DNA from 3 places in the Arthrobacter sp. sptzw32 genome. Region 3 is predicted to be linked to each of the others. Evidence: predicted binding sites of a transcription regulator. Region 3 holds the regulator's gene; each other region holds the start of a gene.
What was found. Region 3 encodes HrcA, which represses chaperone genes, less so after heat shock. Its sites were predicted from a motif close to TTNGCACTCGNNNNNNNCGAGTGCNAA; they were not measured.
Positions count from the first base shown of each region.

Region 1 (4,487 bases), on a different contig from region 3:
ATCCTGGGCGGACGTGGCACTGCGGCTGCGGTCCGTCCTGGATGAGCTGAACAACCTTGGCACAGGCCACCGGGTAATGCTTGTCTGCCACGACGCCGTGATCCTGCTGTTCCGCTACGTGCTGGAGGGCATGACCGAGCGGGAAATCCTGGACCTTGCGGCCGGCACATCCGTCCTCAACGCTTCCCTGACCCGCTATGTGCGGCCGTCCGGCGAAGGGCCATGGACCTTGGAAAGCTTCAACGTGGCGGACCACCTTACCGAGCAGGGCGTAACAGTGACCGAACACGCAGGAGACGCCAGTGTCCACCCAAAGTGATTCCGTAGCCACCGCCGGAACCGGCACCGCGTCGCCCACGCTGGTGACGCCGTCCCTGCTGCGAGACTGGCCGCTGCCGGCGCCGGGCGCGGACAAGTATTCGCGGGGCTCCGTGCTGGTGATCGGCGGTGCCCGGGCCACGCCCGGAGCGGCACTCCTGGCAGGTACCGCTGCGTTGCGGGCAGGCGCCGGAAAGCTCACGCTCGCCGTGGCCGAGTCGGTAGCAATGCAGTTGGGCGTGGCCCTCCCGGAGTGCGGGGCGATGGGGCTTCCGGAAACCGCCGAGGGGTCGCTGACAGGTGAGGGCCTGGACCGGATTTCTTCTTATCTCGACCGCGCCGATGCGATCCTGGTGGGCCCCGGGCTTGACGATCCGGACCTCGCCGAGGAGCTGCTGCGGGCACTGCTGGACCGGGAATCGGGCGGCTCCGGTGATTCAGGCTCTGGTGAGGGGACCACAGGCGGAGGTCCCGCCGTCGTGCTTGATGCCTACGCCCTCGGCGGCCTGGTGAAGGTGGCGGACCGGCTGGATCCGTGGAAGGGGCGGCTGATCCTCACGCCGAACCCGAAGGAAGCCGCTGTCCTGCTGGAGCGCGACGTGGAGGACCTGCCGGCAGATATTGCTGAGATCGCCGACAAGTTCCAGGCCGTGGTGAGCTGCCAGGGCTTCATCGGCCGACCCTCCGGCGGGGACGCACCGGAGGAATCGGAACTTTGGAAGATGACTACCGGGTACGGAGGCCTGGGAACGTCCGGGAGCGGGGACGTGCTGGCCGGGGCGATCACGGGCCTGCGCGCCCGGGGAACCACCAGCGCGCAGGCGGCATGCTGGGGGACCCACCTTCACGCCGCGGCAGCAGACCGGCTCGCCAGCAGGTTGGGCCCACTGGGATTCCTGGCCCGCGAACTGGCCGACGAATTGCCCGCCCTGATGCTGGAGCTGAACACCTAAAGCCATCCACGGCGGTTCCAGCCCGGACATGGGACGACCCCCGGCCGAAACCGGGGGCCACCGTATCGGGAAGTGCAGGCCTACCCTGCCCGTGCGCGTCCAGCGCTGTGGCGTGCTCAGAATGGCTATCCGCCCAAAAGGCAGTCAACAGTCTTTGCCCGACATCCCGATCCTGCTGGGGACTAGGCGGAAATTTCCTGCTTTGCCCCCTTCGTCTCAATCTCAATTTTACGCGGCTTGGCCTTCTCAGCGACAGGAATCCGCAGGGTAAGGACGCCGGCGTCGTAGGACGCCTTCACGTTGTCGGTGTCCAGGGTGTCACCAAGGATCAGCTGGCGGCTGAACACGCCGCGCGGCCGCTCGGAGGCGATCATCTCGGTATCCTTGCCTACAGGTTCAGGGCGTTCTGCCCGCACCGTCAGGACATTCCGTTCGACATCAAGGTCCACTGAGTCCGCTGCAACACCGGGCAGATCAAAGGCGACTACGAAGTCCTGGCCTTCGCGCCAGGCGTCCATGGGCATCGCTGCCGGACGCGCTGCCGTGCCGAGGACCTGCTGGGCCAGCCTGTCCAGCTCGCGGAACGGATCGGTTCGCATCAACATGGCTTCCCTCCTCGTGAGAGACGGTCCAACATAGTTTTTGTACCAGCCGATCTGTATTGGCTGATATAGATTTTTTAGCACTGGCCAAAAAGATCTGCAAGTGGTTCCGGGAAAAATTTTTCCTGCTCCTGACCGGGCGCCCGGCCACGAAAAAGGGGCCTTCGCAGCGTGTGAAGACCCCTTCACGTGACGGGTTGCCGTTCAGCTTCGGGTGGGGTCCGGGCGGAGCGGTGCAGGCCCGGGATCCGGCACCGGCAGCGGCCCGGGAGGCTCCGGCACCGGGAATGGGTTGGGCGGCGGCGGACCAGGATGGCCGGGGTGGGCAGGATCAGGGCTTGGGCCCGGCTCCGGCGGAAACGGCTCGGGCTCGTGCACTGGCGGGATGGTCATAAACTTCCCCTCTCACGCTGGGCGGATGTTGCCTTAGCGGAAACAGAATACGCCTGCCTCCGGAGCCCCACTAGGGCAGCCCCCTCCCGGGTGCGCCGGCAGGCCATGGTCCCGGTTGGCTCGGTTCAGCGACCCAACCAGGCATGATATCGCCAGGGTTCTCGTCCGGTAGCGAACGGCCGGTTAATTGTCAGGGCGGGTGGATATATTTGAACTCATGACCCAGACTCCGCTGCAGGATTCCGCCCGCACCGCCGCCACCGCCCCGAATCCCCCGGTTGCCAGGAAGATTCCGTTCCAGCGGCGTCACCATGGGGACATGTTCGTGGACAACTACGAGTGGCTGCGGAATAAGGATTCTGCCGAGGTAGTGGAGCACCTGAAGGCCGAGAACAGCTACCAGGAAGCGGTCACCGCGCACCAGGAGCCGCTCCGTGAAGCGATCTTCCAGGAAATCAAGGGCCGCACGCAAGAGACGGACCTGTCCGTCCCGCACCGGAAGGACGGCTGGTGGTACTTCAGCCGCTCGGTGGAAGGCAAGGAATACGGCATCCAGTGCCGGGTCCGTGCCGGCAACAGCGGCAACCCGGTGGATGACTGGACGCCCCCGGCGGTGGAACCCGGCGTAGAGATTCCAGGCGAGAAAATCCTGCTGGACGGCAACGTCGAAGCGGAAGGAAAGCCGTTCTTTTCCGTCGGCGGCACAGCTGTCACCGTCGACGGCAACCTCTACGCCTATGCCGTGGACAATGCCGGCGACGAACGCTTCACCCTGAACATTAAGGACCTCCGGACCGGCGAACTCCTGCCTGACGTCATCGAGAACGTGTTCTACGGCGTCTCCTTCTCCCCCGACGGCACCCGCATCTTCTACACAGTGGTTGACGATTCCTGGCGCCCGTACCAGGTCAAGGCCCACACGCTGGGAACGCCCGCCAGCGAGGACGTGGTGGTTTACCAGGAGGACGACGTCGCCATGTGGCTGGGCTTCGAACTCTCCGCGGACCGGCGCTACCTCGTGCTGGGCATCGGCTGCTCCGAGTACAGCGAAACGCGCCTGCTCCGTTTCGATGATCCCAGCCAGGAACTCACCACCGTGATTTCCCGCGATGAGCGCGTGCTGTACGAGGCCGAACCCTTCCTGCTGCCGGGCCCGGACGGCTTAAAGACTGAACGCATCCTGCTCACCCACAACCGCGGTGCCATCAACTCCATGGTCTCCCTGACGGACTGGGCAGAGCTTCACAAGCCGCTCGCCGATCAGCGGTGGGACACCGTCGTCGAACACTCCGGGGACGTCCGCGTCAACGGCGCAGGCGTTACTTCCACACACCTGGTCGTATCCATCCGCAAAGACACCATCGAGCGCGTGCAGGTGATCGGGCTTGAAGGCCTGGGCACGGCTGCCCAGGAAGCGGCCGTTGAGCCCGCCTTTGATGAGGAGCTGTACACCGCTGGAGTCGGGGGCTCGGACTACGAGGCGCCGGTAATCCGCCTCGGCTACACGTCCTACTTCACGCCCTCGCGCGTTTATGATTTTGTGCTGCCCACTCCCCGGCAGCCCGCGGGTGAGCTGCTGCTAAGGAAGGAAAGCCCGGTCCTGGGCGGCTACGACGGCAAGGACTACGTGGCCACCCGCGAATGGGCAACGGCGGCGGACGGCACCCGGATCCCGCTCTCCGTGCTGCGCCACAAGGCGGTCAAGCAGGATTCGACGGCGGCCGGCCTGGTGTACGGATACGGCTCCTATGAATTGAGCATGGATCCCGGCTTCGGCATCGCCCGGCTCTCCCTGCTGGACCGCGGCGTGGTGTTTGTGATCGCCCACATCCGCGGCGGCGGCGAGCTGGGCCGGCACTGGTATGAGGACGGAAAGAAGCTCGCCAAGAAAAACACCTTTACCGATTTCGTCGCTGCCACGGACTGGCTGGCGCACTCGGGCTGGGTGGACCCGGCGCGGATCGCGGCCATGGGTGGCTCGGCCGGCGGACTGCTGATGGGGGCCGTGGCCAACATGGCCCCGGAGAAGTACGCCGCGATTGTGGCCCAGGTGCCGTTCGTGGACGCCCTCACCACCATCCTGGACCCGGAGCTGCCGCTGTCCGCCCTTGAGTGGGAGGAATGGGGCAACCCCATCACGGACCCGGAGGTTTACGCCTACATGAAGTCGTACTCCCCCTACGAGAACGTCCGCGCGGCGGCCTACCCGAAGATCGCCGCC
Region 1 covers NZ_JBNHEZ010000008.1:86,290-90,776, reverse strand. The annotation lists gene AC5RVN_RS15370 (histidine phosphatase family protein) at 1-319, shown strand, start outside; gene AC5RVN_RS15365 (NAD(P)H-hydrate dehydratase) at 303-1,271, shown strand; gene AC5RVN_RS15360 (Hsp20/alpha crystallin family protein) at 1,454-1,876, opposite strand; gene AC5RVN_RS15355 (S9 family peptidase) at 2,484-4,487, shown strand, end outside.
Region 1: AC5RVN_RS15360 (Hsp20/alpha crystallin family protein) is a predicted target of HrcA. The motif match lies at 1,951-1,977, and genes of this name have one in related genera.

Region 2 (4,487 bases), on a different contig from region 3:
CACACGGCGCGGTGGACCTGTACTCCCTGCTGGACCGCGAGATCTCGGGGAACACGGATCTGGGAACCCCTGCTTCCCGTGCGGCGGCCAGCGAACAGGCACTTGGCGCGGATCCCCTGGTCGCTGACCTGGGGGACCGGCTGCGGGCACGTGGTGCGCGGGTCTGGCACCAGTATGACGGCGCCATCGACGTTGTGGCGGCAGCGGATCCATTGAGCACCATGGGCCGGGACGAGACCGACTTGCCGTGGCCGGTTGCCATCGAGTCCGACGGTACCGAGCAGTACCGCACCATGAGCGTGCGCGAACGGAGCCGGCTGCGGCCGCAACTCCTGGAGCGGCTGGGATGGCGGTACATGCCGCTGTGGACCATCGAGGTTTTCACTGATCCGTCAGCCTGTGCCGACCGGATTGCCGGCTACCTGGGACTTGAGCGGGTGGTGCTTCCCGGGCGGACGGCACCCTCAACAGGATTCCTTGACGACGATGTGGACCAGGCGCTGAATGGTATCGATGCCGGGGAACAGGCACGACCCCGGCCGCAGGACAAAGAATTGGACAGCAAGGAGGCGGTCTCCGTGGCCCCTGAAGAGAACAACAACGCAGCTGGGGACGCGCAGTCCGTCCCCGTTGACCCGGCTCCGGAAGAGGAACAGGATCAAGAGCAGGGCAAGGACCAGGTGCAGGGCGCGACGCAAGGCATTCTGCCGACGAAAGCCTCGGAAGATGACCCGAGGCGCTGGGGCGATGCCGACGACGATCACGATGCCTGGCTGAAGGAACAGAAGCCGCCGCACTGGGGCTGATGGACCGGGGCCGGCCACGCCTCCGCGGTGGCTAGGGCCCAACGAGGACGAAAAACAGCTTGCCCTGGGTGGAAGCGCCGGCCAGCCGTGCAGCCTGCTCGCCGCTGGCGGCCACCACGATGAGCCCGTCCGTCTCCGCCGTGCCCAGCCACTGCCCGCTCCCGCCGCCCTTGCCGGAGGTCCACAACACCGGCACAGCCGTAGCCAGGACTTCGGACGGTGCCTGCTGGTCGAAGCCGTTGCCCGCCGTCAGCACCACGTTCACCAGCTGGCCCGGCGACACGAGCTGGATGGACGACGGATCAGCCATGCGCAGCGGAACTGCTGCTGAGCCCGGCGGCGTGCCTGCCAAAAGCCCGGGACCCAGCAGCTGGGCGTCCGTCAGCAGCTGTCCTTTGCGCAGCGGAGCCGCCAGCTGCTTACCGGCCAACCCGCTCTCGTTGTCCAGGAAACCTGCGGCCATCATGGCCGGCGGCACCTGAACCCTTGCTAGATCTGCCGGTGCCATTGTTGAACCGGCGGGAAGATCCCTGGCAGCGGCCAGGGCAGTGACAGTGTGGACGGGCGCGGGGGTGAGCTGGTGGACGGTGATGGAAGCCGCTCCACACAGCAGCAACGCCGCAGCAAGCCGCCGGTTCCGGCTCAGCCACTTGCCGAACCAGGCCGCGCCCGACCTGCGGCCGGAGCTGACAGGACGCCGAGGGGTGCGCGGATGACGTGAGGCAGCGCGGCCGGGGCCAAGAAGGTTAAGAGGCATGCGCCTACGCTACGGCTGCGGGAATGACCGCAACAGGAGCGCGGCGCGCTATGTGGACAAGCCGGTCCGGCCGGCGTCGAATGGCCTCGCCTAGCTGGCTGCGGCCGCCGGAGCGGACGCGGCAGGCGCCGCAGCGGGAGCGGGCGTTGCAGCCGCGGGGGCCGGCGAGACCGTGCTTCCCTTCGAGTCCCGGGAATCAGTGCGGTAGAAGCCGGAGCCCTTGAACACAACACCCACGCTGTTGAACTTCTTGCGCAGCGTCCCCTGGCATTCGGGGCACGAGGTCAGCGTGCTGTCCGAAAACGACTGGACGATATCGAAGGCATGGCCGCAATCCTTGCAGGCGTACGCATACGTTGGCACTGGTGCTCCTCCTCTTGGGCAAACGAGAGGTCCCGTGCTGCGCGGTCATACCGTTAGCAGTCGCAGGGCCTGAGTGCTAATTCTATCATCTCCGCAACAACGCGCTGCGGGACCTAGTGGTGCCCGTTGAGCTGCCGGAACCCGGAAGGTGCCAGGACGGCAGGGACGGGGCGGTCGAACTCCTCCTCCGGGATTTCACCGACGGGGAGCAATTCTTCGTCATAGATAACGGCCGCGAGCGGAATATCCTTCCCCGCTGTTGCCAGATGCCCCAGAAACTTGTCGTAGTACCCCCCGCCTTGCCCAACCCGGTTGCCGGCAAGGTCGACGGCGGTGGCCGGGATGAAAAGGGCGGCGGCGGTTCCTGCCACATCGGGTCCGTGCCGGTCGCCGATCGGTTCCAGGATGGGCGCGTACCGGCTTTGCTCAAAACCGGCGTCCGGGTTCCAGAAGACCCACGCCAGTTCCCGCCCGGGTTCGCACACCGGGAGCAGGACCCGGTGGCCGTTGGTGTGGAGTGCGTCGATCAACGGAAGGGTGGGCGGTTCCACGCCGACCCCAAAGTAAACGCAGAACGTGGCAGGAGCTCCACCGGCCAGTGAGGCGGCCCAATCCACGCCATGGCGGGCGATTCCTGTCCCTGCGGCTTCCAATTGCTGCGGGGTCAAGGCTGCCCGCCGCAGACGGTGTGCGGTACGGATCCTGGTCTTGGTTGCCTTCGCATCCTCAAGCACGCTGTACTCCTCCATCGCTCGCCGTTCGGCGGTAGGTCTGTGCCGCAGGGGCTGCCCCCGGCCGTTCAATGATTACTGAATGCTTGACGCTGACGTTAGATTAGTCGGGTGACTACCAGTAACCCGAGAGTTCGCAAAGCCGTTATCCCCGCTGCCGGACTCGGCACCAGGTTCCTGCCTGCCACCAAGGCCATGCCCAAGGAAATGCTTCCGGTCGTGGACAAGCCTGCCATCCAGTACGTCGTTGAGGAAGCCGTGAACGTGGGCCTGAACGATGTCCTGATGATTACCGGGCGGAACAAGCGGGCCCTGGAAGACCACTTTGACAGGGTGCCGGCGCTCGAATCCACCCTGGAGGACAAGGGCGACACGGCGAAGCTTGCGTCCATCCAGGCCGCCAGCAACCTCGGCGACATCCACTACGTCCGCCAGGGCGACCCGAACGGCCTGGGCCATGCCGTGCTGCGTGCAAGGCAGCACGTGGGCAACGAAGCCTTCGCCGTCCTCCTGGGCGACGACCTCATCGACGCCCGCGACGAACTCCTCAGCACCATGATCGAGGTGCAGGCGAAAACGGGAGGGTCCGTCATCGCGCTCATCGAGGTGGACCCGTCCCAGATCAGCGCCTACGGCTGTGCCGATATTGCAGAGATCGACGGCGAGGGCTTTGTCCGCGTCAACCGCCTCGTGGAGAAACCCTCCGCCGAGGAAGCCCCTTCCAACCTTGCAGTCATTGGCCGCTACGTGCTGCACCCCGCCGTCTTTGACGTCCTCGAACGCACCGGACCTGGCCGTGGCGGCGAAATCCAGCTCACTGATGCCCTGCAGGAGCTCGCGTCCGGCGACGGCGAGGGGCAAGGCGTCTACGGCGTTGTCTTCCGGGGACGCCGCTACGATACGGGCGACAAGCTGAGCTACCTCAAGGCCTGCGTCCAGCTCGCCATCGACAGCGAAGACCTCGGTCCGGGCCTGCGGGAGTGGCTGCCGGGCTTCACCGCCGGCCTGTCCAAGTAGCACCGTGCGGCCCGGCCCCATCTGGCCCGTGACCCTGGAGTGCGGCGACCTGGTCCTGAGGCCCATCAGGTACCGCGACAAAAAGGAGTGGACGGAAGTCCGGGCCCGGAACAGTGAATGGCTGGCGCCATGGGAAGCTTCCAACCCGGACCCGGCCGGAGGCCTCCCTGATTACCGGCAAATGGTCCGTTCGCTGAACTCGCAGGCGGCCCAGTCGACGGCCCTTCCCTTTGTCATCACGGAGAGGGGTCCCGCCAGCAGGAACCCTGCGATCGTGGGTCAGTTGACTGTTTCCTCAATAGTCTGGGGATCGGCCATGATGGCGACACTCGGGTACTGGGTGGACCAGTCGCGGGCGGGGCGGGGGATAGCGCCCACTTCCGTGGCCCTGGTGACCGACCACTGCTTCCGCGCCCTGGGGCTGCACCGAATGGAAATCAACATCCGGCCGGAGAACGGTCCCAGCCTGCGGGTAGTTGAGAAGCTTGGTTTCCGGGATGAGGGTTACCGGCCGCGCTATTTGCACATCAACGGCCAGTGGGCGGACCACCGGTCTTTTGCCTTGACCTCAGAGGAAGTTCCGGAGGGATTGCTGCACCGCTGGCTTGCCTCCAGGCCGTCATAAATCCAATGATTTGTCGGCCGCTCCACGACACACCGCGGCCAATGCGGCTGCAGCTGACATGATGCTCATACGGTTTTGAGTGTGGACTTCCCCCTTAGCAGCTCAGTGATCCTTGTGGTTGCCGTTGTGCTCTGGATTGTATGGGTTGCCCCTTACGTCCTCCAGAACCGCCGGCACCAGTTCCAAAC
Region 2 covers NZ_JBNHEZ010000001.1:276,552-281,038, forward strand. The annotation lists gene AC5RVN_RS01320 (AAA family ATPase) at 1-806, shown strand, start outside; gene cpaB (Flp pilus assembly protein CpaB) at 838-1,563, opposite strand; gene AC5RVN_RS01330 (FmdB family zinc ribbon protein) at 1,654-1,926, opposite strand; gene AC5RVN_RS01335 (5-formyltetrahydrofolate cyclo-ligase) at 2,040-2,660, opposite strand; gene galU (UTP--glucose-1-phosphate uridylyltransferase GalU) at 2,769-3,674, shown strand; gene AC5RVN_RS01345 (GNAT family N-acetyltransferase) at 3,679-4,299, shown strand; gene AC5RVN_RS01350 (hypothetical protein) at 4,381-4,487, shown strand, end outside.
Region 2: AC5RVN_RS01330 (FmdB family zinc ribbon protein) is a predicted target of HrcA. The motif match lies at 1,980-2,006, and genes of this name have one in related genera.

Region 3 (4,487 bases):
GCACCACCAGGCGCGCCAGAACGTATTTGCCGGCCCCGGCAGGAAAGATCACCAGGCCTGAAAACCTGATACTGAACGGCAGCCCGCTCCACAGGTCATTGATGTCCGGCCCAACATCGGGCAGGTTGCCTGCGGCCAGTGTGATGTGTGGCCTGTTGCTGGGGGAGGTGTGCGAGGCGAGGCTCGGCAGGCCGGCTTCCGAGAGCGTGGCCCAATCAGTCCTGATGCAAGAATCCGTGGATTCCCCGAAGGTCAACTCGACGCTGCGCATTTCCCCATCATGCCTGACGGACGCAGATGCTATGGCTTTTACTCTGGCGCAGAGCCCGGTTGCGTTATTTGATCCAGCGCAGGTTGTACGGGTAGCGGTGCGGCTGGCCGCGGTTGACATGGATTCCGGCAGCCACCGAAAAGCAGGTCAGACCAATCCAGATCAGGGTGGCGATAACGGCAAAAATGTTGCCGATCACCGGCACGAAGACCAGGATGTTGGCAACCACTGCGGCGATGGTGGGCGGCAGGCTGAAGTTCAGCGCCTCCTTTGACTCCTGCGCAGTGAACGGGCCGCGGTCACGGAAGATCAGGTAGATCAGGAGCGAAGGAACGCAGCCCAAGATGCCGCCGAAGTGGGCCAGCGTGGCCCACTGGCGGTCTTCGCTGGCTGTCAGGGGCAGGGCATTCGCCGGAACGCCGTGGTACTCCGAACGGGCCTGGCCCATTGGGCTGTCCCTGTGATCGCGTGCATTTTCTGCCACAGTCTGTTCCTTCTGGAGTGCAATGGTGCTGACTAAGAATGCCATGCCTGCTGACGGTCCTGCGATCGGCAGGCACCGCAGTACCAAGAATACTGGGTGCAACGCCGATGCCCGACCCTATCCGCCTTCCGGCAGCGCGACAGCCCGTCCCGCGGCGGGCTCAGGGGACGGTGAGGAAATCGATGACTTCCTCCACCCTCCCCAGCAGCGACGCCTCCAGATCGGCGTAGCTGCGGACGGCGCCCAGCAGCTTCTGCCACCCGAGGCCGATGTCCTCTTTGGTCTCGTGAGGCCAGCCGAAGGCGGACAGGATGCCGGTTTTCCAGTCCTGCCCGCGCGGCACCACCGGCCATTTCTCGATTCCCAGCACAGCCGGGCGGATTGCCTGCCACACGTCAACGTAGGGGTGCCCCACAATCAGCACATTGCCTGCAGCGCCGGGAGAGGACATCACGGATTCGGCAATGCGCGACTCCTTTGAGTCGGGCACCAGGTGGTCCACGAGCACCCCCAGGCGCCTGGCCGGGCCCGGCTTGAAATCGGCCACAGCGGCAGCGAGGTCATCAATGCCGTGGAGGGGTTCGACGACGATGCCCTCCACCCGAAGGTCATCGCCCCACACCTTCTCGACGAGCTCGGCGTCGTGCTTTCCCTCCACCCAGATGCGGCTCGCCTTGGCAACCTGGGCCCGCTGCCCAGCCACCCGGACAGAACCCGACGCCGTCCTGCCGGCCGCTGCCCCGGAGCCGGCGGCCGGCCGCGGGGACGGGGGCATCAGCCGGATTGCCTGCCCTTCAAGGAGGAACCCGAAACCCAGCCGGAAGGACCGGGACTTGCCGCGGCGGTCTTCCAGGGCCACCACATGCATCCCACCCGATTTCTCTACCCGGGTTACCGCGCCCACCCAGCCGGACTGGACATCCTCCAGCACCATGCCCCGCTCCACAGGTACTTCAGGCAGTTGCGTCCGGGCAGGTGCGGACAGGTCCTGGGCTCCCCAGTTCTGGTAATGCATGGAATCACTCCGCCTCGTGCTGGATGGTGGCCCGGAATTTCGCCCCGGAGCGGTACCAATGCTAACAACGGGGCGAGTCATAATAGACTGTTAGCACTTGGGCATGTCGAGTGCTAACCCCTGGAGAGATACGGTGCGGGCAGAACGTCTGCCCTGAACCTGGATGGAGGTGGAGTGTGAGCGAGCCGCGCAAACTGGAAGTATTGCGGGCCATAGTGGAGGACTACGTCCACTCCCGTGAGCCCGTCGGGTCCAAGGCCCTGGTGGAGCGGCACCATCTCGGTGTCTCCAGCGCCACCATCCGCAACGACATGGCAGCGCTTGAGGACGAAGGACTGATCACCGCACCGCACACCAGCGCAGGCCGGATCCCCACCGACAAGGGCTATCGGCTCTTCGTCGACCAGATTTCCGCAGTAAAGCCTTTGTCCCAGGCTGAGCGGCGTGCCATCCAGTCACTGCTCGAAGGCGCGGACGACCTTGACGACGTGCTGGAACGCACCGTCCGGCTCCTGTCCCAGCTGACAAACCAGGTGGCGGTGGTCCAGTACCCACACCTCAACCGGGCACTGGTCCGCCACATCGAATTCGTTCTCCTTGCCCCGCGGAAGGTGCTGGTGGTACTGATCGCGGACAGCGGCAAGGTTGAACAGCGGGTCATCGACGTCGGGCAGGACCTCGCGGATGATGCCATCGCTGCTTTGCGCGGCCGCTTCCTCGGATCGCTCGCCGGAACTCCCCTGGCGCAGCTCGGGCAGTCCCTGCCCGCAGTGGTGTCCGGGGTTGCCCCCGGTCAACGCCAGGCAGCCCAGGCACTTGCGCACGGGCTGGAGGCCCTGGCCCACAGCAGCCGCGAAGACCGGATGGTGATGGCCGGCACAGCAAACCTTGCGCGGTCCAACGTTGACTTTCCGCTCAGCATCGGACCTGTGCTGGAGGCGCTCGAGGAGCAGGTGGTGATGCTGCGCCTGCTGAGCGAGATGGCGCAGGACCACCGCGGAGTTGCCGTGAGCATCGGGCGTGAAAACCCCTACGACGGCCTGGCGGAGGCATCCGTCGTGGCCACGGGCTACGGCCCGGACAGTGTCGCCAAAATCGGCGTGCTGGGTCCCACCAGGATGGATTACCCCACCACCATGGCGGCAGTGAGGGCTGTGGCCCGTTACCTGTCACGGATCCTGGGACCCTGACCGCAGTACAGCGCCTCAGGGCGCACAGCAGTGTATGCAGCACGACTGCAGGCAGAACAACAAGGAAGAGATACGAACTTTGAGCAGCCACTACGAAGTCCTTGGAGTCGCACCGGATGCCACCGGGGAAGAGATCAAGAAGGCCTACCGCAAGCTGGCCCGAACCCTTCACCCGGATGTGAATCCCGGTGAAGATGTTGCGGACCGCTTCAAGGCAGTAACCCACGCCTACGAGGTTCTCTCGGATCCCCAGAAGCGCCGGGTCTACGACACCACCGGCAACGAGAACGGCACGGACAACGGATTCGGCGGCGGGGCCTACGCGGGCCAGGGCTTCGCTTTCCAGGACATCTTCGACACCTTCTTCGGCGCCGGTGGCACCACGGGCCCTGCCTCAAGGGTCCGGCGCGGGCAGGATGCGCTCATCAGCGTCAGGATCGAGCTCCGCGACGCCGTATTTGGGGTCAACAAGAAGCTCGAAGTGGACACGGCAGTACTCTGCCCCACCTGTGAGGGCTCCTGCTGCCGGCCCGGAACCCATCCTGAGCGCTGCGATATCTGCGGCGGCAGCGGCCAGGTCCAGAGGGCTGTCCGCTCAATCCTGGGCCAGGTCATGACCGCCGCGCCCTGCGGCACCTGCGAAGGTTTTGGAACTGTTATCAAGGACCCCTGCAACGAGTGCAGCGGGCAGGGCCGGATCCGCAGCCGCCGTTCCCTGACCATCAAGGTTCCTGCCGGCGTCGCCACAGGGACACGCATCCAGCTGTCCGGCCAGGGCGAAGCCGGTCCCGCCGGCGGTCCTGCCGGTGACCTGTACGTGGAAATCCGCGTCAACAACGATGCCACCTATGTCCGGGAAGGCGATGACCTGCACGCCACCCTGAACATTCCCATGACGGCGGCTGCCCTGGGCACCGACGTAACCCTGGAAACCTTCGACGGGCCCCAGGAGATTGACGTGAAGGCCGGCACCCAGTCCGGCGAAATCATCACCCTGCGCGGACTGGGCGTCACCCATCTGCGCGGGTACGGCCGCGGCGACCTGAAGGTCCATCTCCAGGTGGAGACTCCCGCCAAGCTCGATGCGCAGCAGGAGGACCTGCTGCGGCAGTTGGCCAAACTTCGCGGCGAGCAGATCACCGATGGCAAACTTGCTGCCGGCGGCGGCATGTTCGCCAAGCTCCGGGACCGGCTCGGTAACCTGTAGCGGTGAGCAACCCCGTCTTTTTCACCGCGCCCGGGTCACTGGACCGGATGGTGCCGGCAGGGACTTTTGTCCTGGAAGGACCCGAGGCGCGGCACGCGGTCACCGTTAAGCGGCTGGCACCGGGTGAGCCGGTGGACATTGTGGACGGCGCCGGGACCCGGATGAACGGCAAGGTCACAGCTGCTTCGCCTTCCATGCTCGAAGTGGCTTGTGACTCAGTGGTTGTTGAGCACCGGCCGGACATCCGGCTGGTGCTGGTCCAGGCGTTGGCCAAGGGCGACCGGGATGAGCTTGCCATTGAAACGGCCACCGAACTTGGC
Region 3 covers NZ_JBNHEZ010000002.1:188,815-193,301, forward strand. The annotation lists gene AC5RVN_RS04395 (2'-5' RNA ligase family protein) at 1-271, opposite strand, end outside; gene AC5RVN_RS04400 (DUF4870 domain-containing protein) at 336-755, opposite strand; gene AC5RVN_RS04405 (DUF3097 domain-containing protein) at 916-1,770, opposite strand; gene hrcA (heat-inducible transcriptional repressor HrcA) at 1,947-2,960, shown strand; gene dnaJ (molecular chaperone DnaJ) at 3,040-4,167, shown strand; gene AC5RVN_RS04420 (16S rRNA (uracil(1498)-N(3))-methyltransferase) at 4,170-4,487, shown strand, end outside.